DNA from 3 places in the Clostridium sp. LIBA-8841 genome. Region 3 is predicted to be linked to each of the others. Evidence: a T-box and tRNA genes for the amino acid it is inferred to sense, from the RefSeq annotation. Region 3 holds a T-box; the other regions hold tRNA genes.

Region 1 (4,293 bases), 250 kb from region 3:
GCTTTAGGGCTAGCGTCGAGTATGAGTAGTGGAGGTAGAGCACTGAATGGGCTAGGGGGCATAGCGCTTACCGAACCTTATCAAACTCCGAATGCCACATACTTTGAGCTCGGCAGTCAGACTACGAATGATAAGATCCGTGGTCAAAAGGGAAACAGCCCAGATCGTCAGCTAAGGTCCCAAAGTGTAAGTTAAGTGGGAAAGGATGTGAGATTTCTAAGACAACTAGGATGTTGGCTTAGAAGCAGCCACTCATTAAAAGAGTGCGTAATAGCTCACTAGTCGAGAGATCTTGCGCCGAAAATGTAACGGGGCTAAACTTACCACCGAAGCTACGGGCTTGAACTTAGTTCAAGCGGTAGGAGAGCGTCGTAACCGGGCTGAAGTCGTACCGTAAGGAGCGGTGGACTGGTTACGAGTGAGAATGTTGGCATCAGTAGCGAGATGTGGGTGAGAATCCCACAGGCCGAAAACCTAAGGTTTCCTCAGGAAGGTTCGTCCGCTGAGGGTTAGTCGGGACCTAAGCCGAGGCCGAAAGGCGTAGGTGATGGACAACTGGTTGATATTCCAGTACCACTACCATCGTTATTATCGATGGCGTGACGCAGGAGGATAGTGTGTGCTAGCTATTGGATGCTAGTCTAAGCATTTAGGCAGTGAAAGTAGGCAAATCCGCTTTCATAATGCTGAGGTGTGATGGGGAAGGTTCTACGGAACCGAAGTACATGATTCCACGCTGCCAAGAAAAGCGTCTAGAGAGAGAAGTAGTGCCCGTACCGCAAACCGACACAGGTAGGTGAGGAGAGAATCCTAAGGCCGGCGGAAGAATTACAGTTAAGGAACTCGGCAAATTGACCCCGTAAGTTCGCGAGAAGGGGTGCCTACGAGAGTAGGCCGCAGAGAATAGGCCCAAGCAACTGTTTAGCAAAAACACAGGTCTCTGCTAAAGCGTAAGCTGATGTATAGGGGCTGACGCCTGCCCGGTGCTGGAAGGTTAAGGGGAACACTTAGCGCAAGCGAAGGTGTGAACTTAAGCCCCAGTAAACGGCGGCCGTAACTATAACGGTCCTAAGGTAGCGAAATTCCTTGTCAGGTAAGTTCTGACCCGCACGAATGGCGTAATGACTTGGGCACTGTCTCAACTGTAAATCCGGCGAAGTTGTAGTGCGAGTGAAGATGCTCGCTACCCGCGATTGGACGGAAAGACCCCGTAGAGCTTTACTGTAGCTTAGCATTGAGTTTTGGTATTGTCTGTACAGGATAGGTGGGAGACTAGGAAACCAGGGCGTCAGCCTTGGTGGAGTCATCCTTGGGATACCACCCTGACAGTACTGAAATTCTAACTGGCGGCCATGAATCTGGTCACAGGACATTGTTAGGTGGGCAGTTTGACTGGGGCGGTCGCCTCCTAAAAAGTAACGGAGGCGCCCAAAGGTTCCCTCAGAACGGTCGGAAATCGTTCGTAGAGTGCAAAGGCAGAAGGGAGCCTGACTGCGACACCCACAAGTGGAGCAGGGACGAAAGTCGGGCTTAGTGATCCGGTGGTACCTCGTGGGAGGGCCATCGCTCAACGGATAAAAGCTACCTCGGGGATAACAGGCTGATCTCCCCCAAGAGTCCACATCGACGGGGAGGTTTGGCACCTCGATGTCGGCTCGTCGCATCCTGGGGCTGAAGTAGGTCCCAAGGGTTGGGCTGTTCGCCCATTAAAGCGGCACGCGAGCTGGGTTCAGAACGTCGTGAGACAGTTCGGTCCCTATCCGTCGCGGGCGTAGGAAATTTGAGAGGAGCTGTCCTTAGTACGAGAGGACCGGGATGGACTGACCTCTGGTGTACCAGTTGTTCTGCCAAGAGCACAGCTGGGTAGCTAAGTCGGGAATGGATAAACGCTGAAAGCATCTAAGCGTGAAGCCAACCTCAAGATGAGATTTCCCATAGCGTAAGCTAGTAAGATCCCTTGAAGAACACAAGGTTGATAGGTCGGGGGTGTAAGCATGGTAACATGTTCAGCTGACCGATACTAATAGATCGAGGGCTTGACCAAATATAGTAAATTAAATATGTGCAATTTTGAAAGAACAAAATCTTTCAAAAATATGTTGACAAATTGTTAGAGATTTGATAACATATACATGTCATCTGGTGATGATGCTCTTTAGGGTAACACCCGTTTTCCATTCCGAACACGAAGGTTAAGCCTATTGAGGCCGATGGTACTGCACGGGAGACTGTGTGGGAGAGTAGGTGGTTGCCAGGTAATATGGATCTTTAGCTCAGTTGGTTAGAGCAACCGGCTCATAACCGGTAGGTCCGGGGTTCGAGTCCCTGAAGGTCCACCATTTTTGGGGGTATAGCTCAGTTGGGAGAGCACCTGCCTTGCACGCAGGGGGTCAAGAGTTCGAATCTCTTTATCTCCACCATTAAAGCTATGAACGAAGTTCATAGCTTTTTTATTATGTAAAATAATATAAGTTTTAATTAATCTAATTTATTTAAATAGTAACAGAAATTAATCTTATTTTTATATTGAATGACATAGTATAAGCATAGGATAAAGTTTTTAATGTTTGTTTATTAAAAGCCAGGTGCTGTTGTATATTAACTTTAGAACCACCTTTTAAATAAAGGTGGTTTTAACTTTTATCAAGTGTATATAAAGCTATGTTTTAGTTTTGTTTTATAAATAAAAACATATATTAACTGTGTTTAAAGTATTTTTTACAAAAATTAACACATAAATACTTATATTTTATAGAAAATATTTATGTTTTTATTTATAATTATTATGATGGTTAAATTTTAATTATTATTATAAGTTTTATATTGAGAAAACTAATATATAATAATAGGTTTAAGATAAAGTGGAAAAATAAAATAGAATATAATTTTATAAATAAATTTTTAAACTTAAATTTATAATGTTTTTATAAAGCATGTATCAAAATTTTAACTTTAGTGATTTAAAGTTGTGTAGTCATGAAAATTAGAATTTTCTTTAAGTGATCAGATTTTTATTTATAGCAATTTTATGTAAAACTTATATTGTAAGAATAGATTAGAAGATGTAGCAATTTAATTATAGTTATAAATAAATTACAGAAGAAACTATTTAAAGGAGAAATATATAGTTAAAAATCGATGTTTTTTGATTTATTCACTTTTAGGAGGATTAAAAGATGGGAAAACCTAAATTAAAAAAGGAAATAGGATTATTTACAGCTACTGCACTTGTAGTTGGAAATATGATGGGATCGGGAATATTTATGCTTCCAGCCAGTTTAGCAGGTGTTTCTGGTCCAGGTGCTACAATAATGGCCTGGATATTAACAGGACTAGGATCTTTAATATTAGCCTTAACATTTGCTAACTTAGGATCAAAGATTCCTAAGACTGGAGGAACATATGAGTATTCTAGATTAGCTTATGGGAACTTTATGGGATTTATGACAGCATGGCTTTATTGGAATGGTTCATGGATTGGAAATGCTACTATTTTTATAGTTGTTGCAACTTATTTAGGTGAAGTAGTGACTTCCTTAACTAATTCGCCAATAGCAGGATTTTTATTTTGCTCAGCAATTTTATGGATTTGTACTTATATAAATATAAGAGGAACAAAGTTAGCTGGTACAGTTGCTTCTGTAATAACGGTCTTTAAAGTTTTATTATTTGTATTCTTCATTATTGTTGGATTAATGTATTTTAATCCTGCAAACTTAACACCAATGTTCCCAGCAGAAAAAGGTATATCTACTATTCCTGCGGCAGCTGCATTAACTTTATGGGCATTCATGGGGCTAGAAACTGCATCTGTTGCAGGTGGAGAAATAAAAGATCCTGAAAAGAATATAAAGAGAAGTACTATTATGGGAATGTTAATTAGCACAATATTATACATATTAATAAGTATTGTGGCTATGGGAGCTATGAGTCAAAATGAATTAGCTACAAGTACTGCACCTATATCAGATATAATAGTTAAAGTTTTAAATTTAAAGAGTTTAAATATTTTAAATGTAGCTATAGCTATTAGTATTTTAGGAACTGGTATGGGATGGTTATTATCAACGGCTAGGGTTGCTTATGCTGCTGGAGAAGATGGAATTTTCCCTAGGACATTTGCTAAAGTACATCCTAAGTACGATACTCCATATGTAGCTTTAATAATAGGAAGTATATTTATTAATATTATATTCTTAATGAACTTTACTAAAGGGTTAGCAGGTGCATATAACTTTATAGTTGTATTAGCTACTTTAAGTTATCTACCAATATACGCTTTTTCAACTATTG
Region 2 (4,293 bases), 170 kb from region 3:
ACTGCAATATTATCAATATTAAAAGCCTTCTTAGTCGCCTCAATATTATAAGAAATATACGGTTTTTCTAACTCCATTTCATTTGGTTTAACAAAAAACTGTTGAGTAAGAATCGCTACTACAGGCTCTAAAACAATAAGTACAGCAATTGCCGCAATTGATATTATTATTGGTCTAAATTTTGTCCTTAATATTGAAACAAAAACTATTATTGAAGATATTACGCAGGCTACAGCTATAACCTTATAAAATAATAATGTTATCTTAACATCTGTATAGCTTGCTCCATAGACTACTCCCCTAGTACTATAAACTAAATTATATGATTTTAATAAGTAACCACCAGCTATAAGTAATGCTAATATTGATGCTAACACTGCTAGTTGTTTTCCCGCAAATTTTCTTATACCATCAACCCTATTATTTATACTTATAACATTATCTTGGTTTTGATAGAATTTATCTTTAAGACCTAACGCTAAATAGATTAAAACTGTTATAATAGCTAATATAACTATTAATGATATAGTAGCATTAAAAATAGATTGTACTAATGGAAGTTTAAAAACATAAAAAGATATATCTTTGTTAAATATAGGATCTACTTCTCCAAAAGGAACTGCATTAGTAAATTGAAGAATTTTATACCACTGAGTTGCTGCAGTAGCTCCAGCTCCTAATACTGATATTCCTAAATTTAATAACAAGAAATATTTTTTAATTGATTTAAACTTAGATTCCCCCACTAAATTATTTATACTTTTTCTCAAAGAAAAAAGATATATAGCTATAACAGCAAAATATACTATAAATATAGGTATAAATAATTTGCATATAGCCACTAATTTAGTAAAAAACACATCTAAATATCCTACTTCTTTAAACCATTGAACATTAATAATAAAGTTAGTTGAAACTAATAAAATTACAACTAGAAGTAAGACACTCATAAGAACTATATTTAGTATCTTATTTTTCAAAATTTCCCCTCCTTAAATTTTTAATATTTCATATATATACTTAAAATAAAACTTTATTAAAATTCAGATATATATTAATAACCTCTGAACTTTAATAAAATCTATATAGAAAATTATATTTATAAATTCTATAAAAAATATTTTTTTAAATTAATTCATATCATCTGCTTCTTTTAATATATCTAGCAATATATTATTCCCACTCTTCATAGAATGATGTCCCTTAATTGCTTCTATAAAATCTGGATCATAATCATTTTCTCTTAGATAATTAAATGCTTTATCTCCATGATTATAGTAAATATATATAGCTTTTATATTTTGAAACTTTCTTATTTCATTATTAGATAATCTTTTTCCCAAAATTAAAAAAGATTTAGTCATCACATTTAATGGATAATATAGTTTTCCTATATCATGTAATAATCCTAATTTAGAAACTTTTCTTAATTGTATATCTGAGTTAATTCCTTTAGCTCTAGCTAATCTAACACAATCCCTAGAAACTTTTATACAATGTAGCTGCTCACCTTTTTTAAGTTTTTTAAAAAGGTGTAACTCGTACTCAGTTAAAAAGCATTCTACATAAGCATAATCTAGCTCTTTAAAATTAGCTGAAATAGCCCAAAAGAATTGCTTTATTCTGTAAGTCATATTAGGTATTCACCTTCTGTTCTTATTAAAGATATTAATATTGTAAATTATAACATATAAAGATAATTATTATATATTATCTTTCCGTTAATATATTTATCCACTAACTAAATGTTTATATGTATATAACTCACATATTTCCTGTGGATAACTTGTTAGTTTTTTATAATTTATGTGGAAAATTTTTAAGATTATTTTGAACATTTTAGATTCTTTAGAATTGTATATGTATTTAAGACAATAAAAAAACTCTAAACAAATGTTTAGAGTTTTTGGTGGAGATAAAGAGATTCGAACTCTTGACCCCCTGCGTGCAAGGCAGGTGCTCTCCCAACTGAGCTATACCCCCAAAAATGGTGGACCTTCAGGGACTCGAACCCCGGACCTACCGGTTATGAGCCGGTTGCTCTAACCAACTGAGCTAAAGATCCATATTACCTGGCAACCACCTACTCTCCCACACAGTCTCCCGTGCAGTACCATCGGCCTCAATAGGCTTAACCTTCGTGTTCGGAATGGAAAACGGGTGTTACCCTAAAGAGCATCATCACCAGATGACATGTATATGTTATCAAATCTCTAATAATTTGTCAACATATTTTTGAAAGATTTTGTTCTTTCAAAATTGCACATATTTAATTTACTATATTTGGTCAAGCCCTCGATCTATTAGTATCGGTCAGCTGAACATGTTACCATGCTTACACCCCCGACCTATCAACCTTGTGTTCTTCAAGGGATCTTACTAGCTTACGCTATGGGAAATCTCATCTTGAGGTTGGCTTCACGCTTAGATGCTTTCAGCGTTTATCCATTCCCGACTTAGCTACCCAGCTGTGCTCTTGGCAGAACAACTGGTACACCAGAGGTCAGTCCATCCCGGTCCTCTCGTACTAAGGACAGCTCCTCTCAAATTTCCTACGCCCGCGACGGATAGGGACCGAACTGTCTCACGACGTTCTGAACCCAGCTCGCGTGCCGCTTTAATGGGCGAACAGCCCAACCCTTGGGACCTACTTCAGCCCCAGGATGCGACGAGCCGACATCGAGGTGCCAAACCTCCCCGTCGATGTGGACTCTTGGGGGAGATCAGCCTGTTATCCCCGAGGTAGCTTTTATCCGTTGAGCGATGGCCCTCCCACGAGGTACCACCGGATCACTAAGCCCGACTTTCGTCCCTGCTCCACTTGTGGGTGTCGCAGTCAGGCTCCCTTCTGCCTTTGCACTCTACGAACGATTTCCGACCGTTCTGAGGGAACCTTTGGGCGCCTCCGTTACTTTTTAGGAGGCGACCGCCCCAGTCAAACTGCCCACCTAACAATGTCCTGTGACCAGATTCATGGCCGCCAGTTAGAATTTCAGTACTGTCAGGGTGGTATCCCAAGGATGACTCCACCAAGGCTGACGCCCTGGTTTCCTAGTCTCCCACCTATCCTGTACAGACAATACCAAAACTCAATGCTAAGCTACAGTAAAGCTCTACGGGGTCTTTCCGTCCAATCGCGGGTAGCGAGCATCTTCACTCGCACTACAACTTCGCCGGATTTACAGTTGAGACAGTGCCCAAGTCATTACGCCATTCGTGCGGGTCAGAACTTACCTGACAAGGAATTTCGCTACCTTAGGACCGTTATAGTTACGGCCGCCGTTTACTGGGGCTTAAGTTCACACCTTCGCTTGCGCTAAGTGTTCCCCTTAACCTTCCAGCACCGGGCAGGCGTCAGCCCCTATACATCAGCTTACGCTTTAGCAGAGACCTGTGTTTTTGCTAAACAGTTGCTTGGGCCTATTCTCTGCGGCCTACTCTCGTAGGCACCCCTTCTCGCGAACTTACGGGGTCAATTTGCCGAGTTCCTTAACTGTAATTCTTCCGCCGGCCTTAGGATTCTCTCCTCACCTACCTGTGTCGGTTTGCGGTACGGGCACTACTTCTCTCTCTAGACGCTTTTCTTGGCAGCGTGGAATCATGTACTTCGGTTCCGTAGAACCTTCCCCATCACACCTCAGCATTATGAAAGCGGATTTGCCTACTTTCACTGCCTAAATGCTTAGACTAGCATCCAATAGCTAGCACACACTATCCTCCTGCGTCACGCCATCGATAATAACGATGGTAGTGGTACTGGAATATCAACCAGTTGTCCATCACCTACGCCTTTCGGCCTCGGCTTAGGTCCCGACTAACCCTCAGCGGACGAACCTTCCTGAGGAAACCTTAGGTTTTCGGCCTGTGGGATTCTCACCCACATCTCGCTACTGATGCCAACATTCTCACTCGTAACCAGTCCACCGCTCCTTACGGTACGACTTCAGCCCGGTTACGACGCTCTCCTACCGCTTGAACTAAGTTCAAGCCCGTAGCTTCGGTGGTAAGTTTAGCCCCGTTACATTTTCGGCGCAAGATCTCTCGACTAGTGAGCTATTACGCACTCTTTTAATGAGTGGCTGCTTCTAAGCCAACATCCTAGTTGTCTTAGAAATCTCACATCCTTTCCCACTTAACTTACACTTTGGGACCTTAGCTGACGATCTGGGCTGTTTCCCTTTTGACCACGGATCTTATCATTCGTAGTCTGACTGCCGAGCTCAAAGTATGTGGCATTCGGAGTTTGATAAGGTTCGGTAAGCGCTATGCCCCCTAGCCCATTCAGTGCTCTAC
Region 3 (4,293 bases):
TTAACTATCTTGTAAGCTAAATCCATTTTTTCTTCTAACTTCTTATCTATAGCCTTTTCATCAACTTCTGGCCATGCTCCTAAGTGAATACTTTCTAGAGCATTTTCATCTAAGTTAACTACTAAGTTTTGGTAGATTTCTTCTGTTATGAATGGTACAAATGGAGCAGCAACCTTACATAAAGTTACTAATACTCTGTATAAAGTAGTGTATGCACCAATCTTGTCATCAGTTAATTCTTCTGACCAGTATCTTGCTCTGTTTCTTCTTACATACCAGTTTGATAACTCATCTGTGAACTCTTCTATTTCTAAAGCAGCTTGAGTTATTCTGTAGTTATTTAAGTGATCATCTACATCTTTAACTAAAGTATTAAGTTTTGACATTATCCATTTATCCATCACGTTATCTGATACGAAATCTTTATACTCTAATGGATTGAATTTGTCTAACTCTGCATATAAAACATAGAATGAGTAAACATTCCATAATGTACTTAAGAATTTTCTTTGAGTTTCAGCAACGTCTTCTATTGAGAATCTAGTTGGTAACCATGGAGCACTAGCAGTGTAGAAATGCCATCTTGTAGCATCAGCACCTTGTGAATCAAGTACTTCAAATGGATCAACTACGTTACCCTTAGATTTTGACATTTTTAAGCCCTTCTTATCAAGAACGTGACCTAAAACTATACAGTTTTCAAATGGATTTCTATCAAATATAGCAGTTGATATTGCTAACATTGTGTAGAACCATCCTCTTGTTTGGTCAACAGCTTCTGATATGAATTGAGCTGGGTAGTTTTGATCAAATAACTCTTTGTTCTCAAATGGATAATGAAGTTGTGCAAATGGCATTGATCCTGAATCGAACCAACAGTCAATAACCTCAGCAGTTCTCTTCATCTCCTTATTACAATGAGGACAATTTAAGTGAACTTTATCAATGTATGGCTTATGAAGTTCTATATCTTCTGGAACATTTATTCCTTTAGTTTTTAGTTCTTCTATACTTCCTATACATTCTCTGTGTCCACACTCACATTCCCATATTGGAAGTGGAGTTCCCCAGTATCTATCTCTTGAGATACCCCAGTCTATAACATTCTCTAAGAACTTACCAAATCTTCCGTTCTTGATGTTATCTGGGTACCAGTTTATTTTTTCATTATTAGCTAAAAGTTTATCTCTTAAAGTTGTCATTGCAACAAACCAGCTATCTTTTGGATAGTAAAGAAGTGGAGTGTCACATCTCCAACAATGTGGATATGAGTGAGTATGCTTTTCAGCTTTAAATAATTTATTTTCTTCTTTTAAGTAATCAACGATTTGTTGGTCACATTTCTTAACGAATTTTCCAGCCCAAGGAGTTACTTCTTCTACAAAGTTACCACTTAAGTCAACTAAGTTTAAGAATGCTAATCCATTTTGCTTTCCTATTAAGTTATCATCTTCACCATACGCAGGAGCTATATGAACTATACCGGTACCATCTGATAAAGTTACGTAGTCACCGTGAACAACTACGAAAGCTTTTCCTTCAGTTGGAGTTACGAATGGTAATAATTGCTCATATTCCATTCCTAATAATTCTTCACCTTTGAATTCTCTAACTATTTCAAATCCTTCTCCTAAAACCTTAGGTGCTAAATCTTTAGCTAAGATGAATATTTCATCTCCTTCAACTTGCTTAGCTTCTACATAGTCATAAGCTTTATTTATACATAAAGCAACGTTTGAAGGTAAAGTCCAAGGAGTTGTTGTCCAAGCTAAGAAGTATTTGTTATCTTCTCCTTTAACTTTAAACTTAGCTATAGCAGTTAAGTCTTTAACATCCTTGTATCCTTGTGAAACCTCATGTGATGATAAACTTGTTCCACATCTTGGACAGTAAGGCATTGTTTTATAACCTTTATATAAAAGTTTTTTATCCCACATTTGCTTTAAAGCCCACCATACTGATTCTATGTATGGATTATGGTAAGTAACATATGGATTCTCCATATCTACCCAATAACCTATTTGCTCAGTCATTTTTTCCCACATGCTAACATATGTGAAAACACTATCTTTACATTCAGTTACGAATTTTTCAACACCGTAATCCTCTATTTGAGGTTTACCTGATATTCCTAACTTCTTCTCTATTTCAAGCTCAACTGGAAGCCCATGAGTATCCCAACCTGCTTTTCTTATAACTTTATAACCCTTCATAACTTTGTATCTTGGGATTATATCCTTCATAACTCTTGTTAATACGTGACCTACGTGTGGCTTACCATTAGCTGTTGGAGGACCATCATAGAATGTAAAGTATTCACCATCTTGGTTCATATCGAAGTTTTTTTGTATTACATTTTTTTCTTTCCAAAGGTTTGCAACTTCTTTTTCTACGCCTACAAAACCTTTAGGTAATTCAACTTTTTTGTACATATTGAAACTCCTTTCCTTCTCTTATTTAATATTTAAATTATTTACTTATAATTGCTTATCTAGACAAAACTTAGTGAAAAATAAAAAAACTCCATCCTAAAAGGACGAAGTTATATTCGCTATACCACCTAAAGTTCAAACCTATCTATATAATTCAATTATAAATATTAAAAGTTTACGTGTTTACGATAGGTAATTAAAAGCACTTACAATGCTCGCATCCTGTAACGTGGATATACGGGATAACTTAATCAGAATCTATTCCTTTCAGTCTCCAACTCCCAGGTGATTTTCCTTAGATATCCTTATAGTCTCGCACCAACCAACTACTCTCTGAATAAGGTTTTATATAAGTACTTGCCCTGTTCACAGTCTTTAAAAAAATTATATAATAGCACTTTTAAAAAGTCAACGAAACAAATCCATATATTTGAAAGCTTTGATTATTTATTTAATTTATTTCTTAATAAAAAATCTATTTTGGTACAACCTAATAATTATAAGTATCAACTTATATATTTAATAAATAAAATTAATTAATAATTTTTATTATTTAATGTTGACTTTTCTTATCAACTAACTTATAATTAAATCATCAAATACATTCCATTCCCTTTTGTTAATCGTGCTGTTTTACTTTGATGTATTAGGAGGAAAAATAGTATGACTGATAACAATAATTTAAATCAACAAGTAATTGATAAAATGACTAAAGTTTGTATCTGCAGAGCAATCTCAAGAGCAAAGATAAAAGAAGCTATCAAAAATGGTGCACACACAGTTGAAGCAGTAGCTGAGGTAACTGGTGCAACAAAAGGTTCTTGTAGAGGTTGTAGATGTAGAGACAAAATTGAAGAATTAATTGAAGACAACCAATAATTCTTTTAAGCAAAACTTATTTACTGTTTTAATTTTGTATCTCCCTAAAAAGAGTACCGAAAGGTACTCTTTTTTTTATTTTAACTTGCCCATAACTATTAACTTTTAAATAATATTTTAGCTTTATATAAGAATTAGCTTTAATTAAAAAAGCAAAAAAGTACGAGCAATAGGAGTATCATCACTACTGCTCGTACTTTTTTAAATTTCAAATTCGTTTAATGGTAAGTTTTTTGTCCAACCATTATAATGTCTAGGATATCCTTGATTTGTAAGTGCTCCTACAAAATAAAATTTCTTTACATCAAAGCAATTATTCTTAACCACTTTAAATCCTTTTAAAAGATAATGTAATCTATTTTCATATACTCTTCTAATATCTTTAGACGTTGGCTCTCCCCAAGCAAAGATTATATGAGTACTATTTATTAAACTTTCAAATATGATTAAATCATTTTTTAAGTACTCTCCATTCTCAATAAACCCATCATTTCCGCATAGGAATAGCTCGCCTTTGGTATTATAAACTTCTTCTAAAACATCTTTGCTGTATTCAATAACAGGAAATAGGAATACGAAATTTATTTCTTTTATTATTCCAAGTTCATCCTCATTGTTCATTAAATATTTTATAGCCTTATTTAATTCTTTTTTTAGATCCTCAATGTTATGTGATTTTGGAGCTCTAGTAATAACTAATATATTACTTTCACCCTCTTCATTAATAGGAAAAGTAACTTTAAACCCTCTTCCACTTTCATGATCTACTAAAACATTTATATTATTTGGATTTTTACAATACTTTTGCATAAGCGCTCCCCTTTTTACCAACTCTTGTTCCTCAAACTCAATATATTAGTATTAAGTATATTCTCACTTTAGTTTAGTATATAATCGAATCTTTAGAAATTCTACAAATTTATATAAATTTAATTTATTCACCTAAATAATGAACTATTTATTCTTCTTGTTTTCCTCTATT

What was found. A T-box is a leader RNA that pairs with one kind of tRNA and senses whether it is charged. The one in region 3 lies ahead of ileS (isoleucine--tRNA ligase), so its partner is inferred to be a tRNA-Ile.
Region 1: it has a tRNA-Ile gene. The T-box ahead of ileS (isoleucine--tRNA ligase) is inferred to sense a tRNA for this amino acid. The anticodon was not compared.
Region 2: it has a tRNA-Ile gene. The T-box ahead of ileS (isoleucine--tRNA ligase) is inferred to sense a tRNA for this amino acid. The anticodon was not compared.

The regions. Positions count from the first base shown of each region.
Region 1 is NZ_CM173488.1:87,575-91,867, forward strand. Features, by position in the region: rRNA gene AC2A4K_RS00425 (23S ribosomal RNA) at 1-2,044, shown strand, start outside; rRNA gene rrf (5S ribosomal RNA) at 2,139-2,257, shown strand; tRNA gene AC2A4K_RS00435 (tRNA-Ile) at 2,263-2,339, shown strand; tRNA gene AC2A4K_RS00440 (tRNA-Ala) at 2,345-2,420, shown strand; gene AC2A4K_RS00445 (APC family permease) at 3,177-4,293, shown strand, end outside.
Region 2 is NZ_CM173488.1:12,356-16,648, reverse strand. Features, by position in the region: gene AC2A4K_RS00070 (UPF0182 family protein) at 1-980, opposite strand, end outside; gene AC2A4K_RS00065 (HD domain-containing protein) at 1,131-1,634, opposite strand; tRNA gene AC2A4K_RS00060 (tRNA-Ala) at 1,908-1,983, opposite strand; tRNA gene AC2A4K_RS00055 (tRNA-Ile) at 1,989-2,065, opposite strand; rRNA gene rrf (5S ribosomal RNA) at 2,071-2,189, opposite strand; rRNA gene AC2A4K_RS00045 (23S ribosomal RNA) at 2,284-4,293, opposite strand, start outside.
Region 3 is NZ_CM173488.1:3,693,557-3,697,849, forward strand. Features, by position in the region: gene ileS (isoleucine--tRNA ligase) at 1-2,432, opposite strand, end outside; T-box leader at 2,530-2,811, opposite strand; gene AC2A4K_RS16520 ((2Fe-2S)-binding protein) at 3,096-3,311, shown strand; gene AC2A4K_RS16525 (DUF1643 domain-containing protein) at 3,513-4,121, opposite strand; gene AC2A4K_RS16530 (ABC-F family ATP-binding cassette domain-containing protein) at 4,266-4,293, opposite strand, start outside.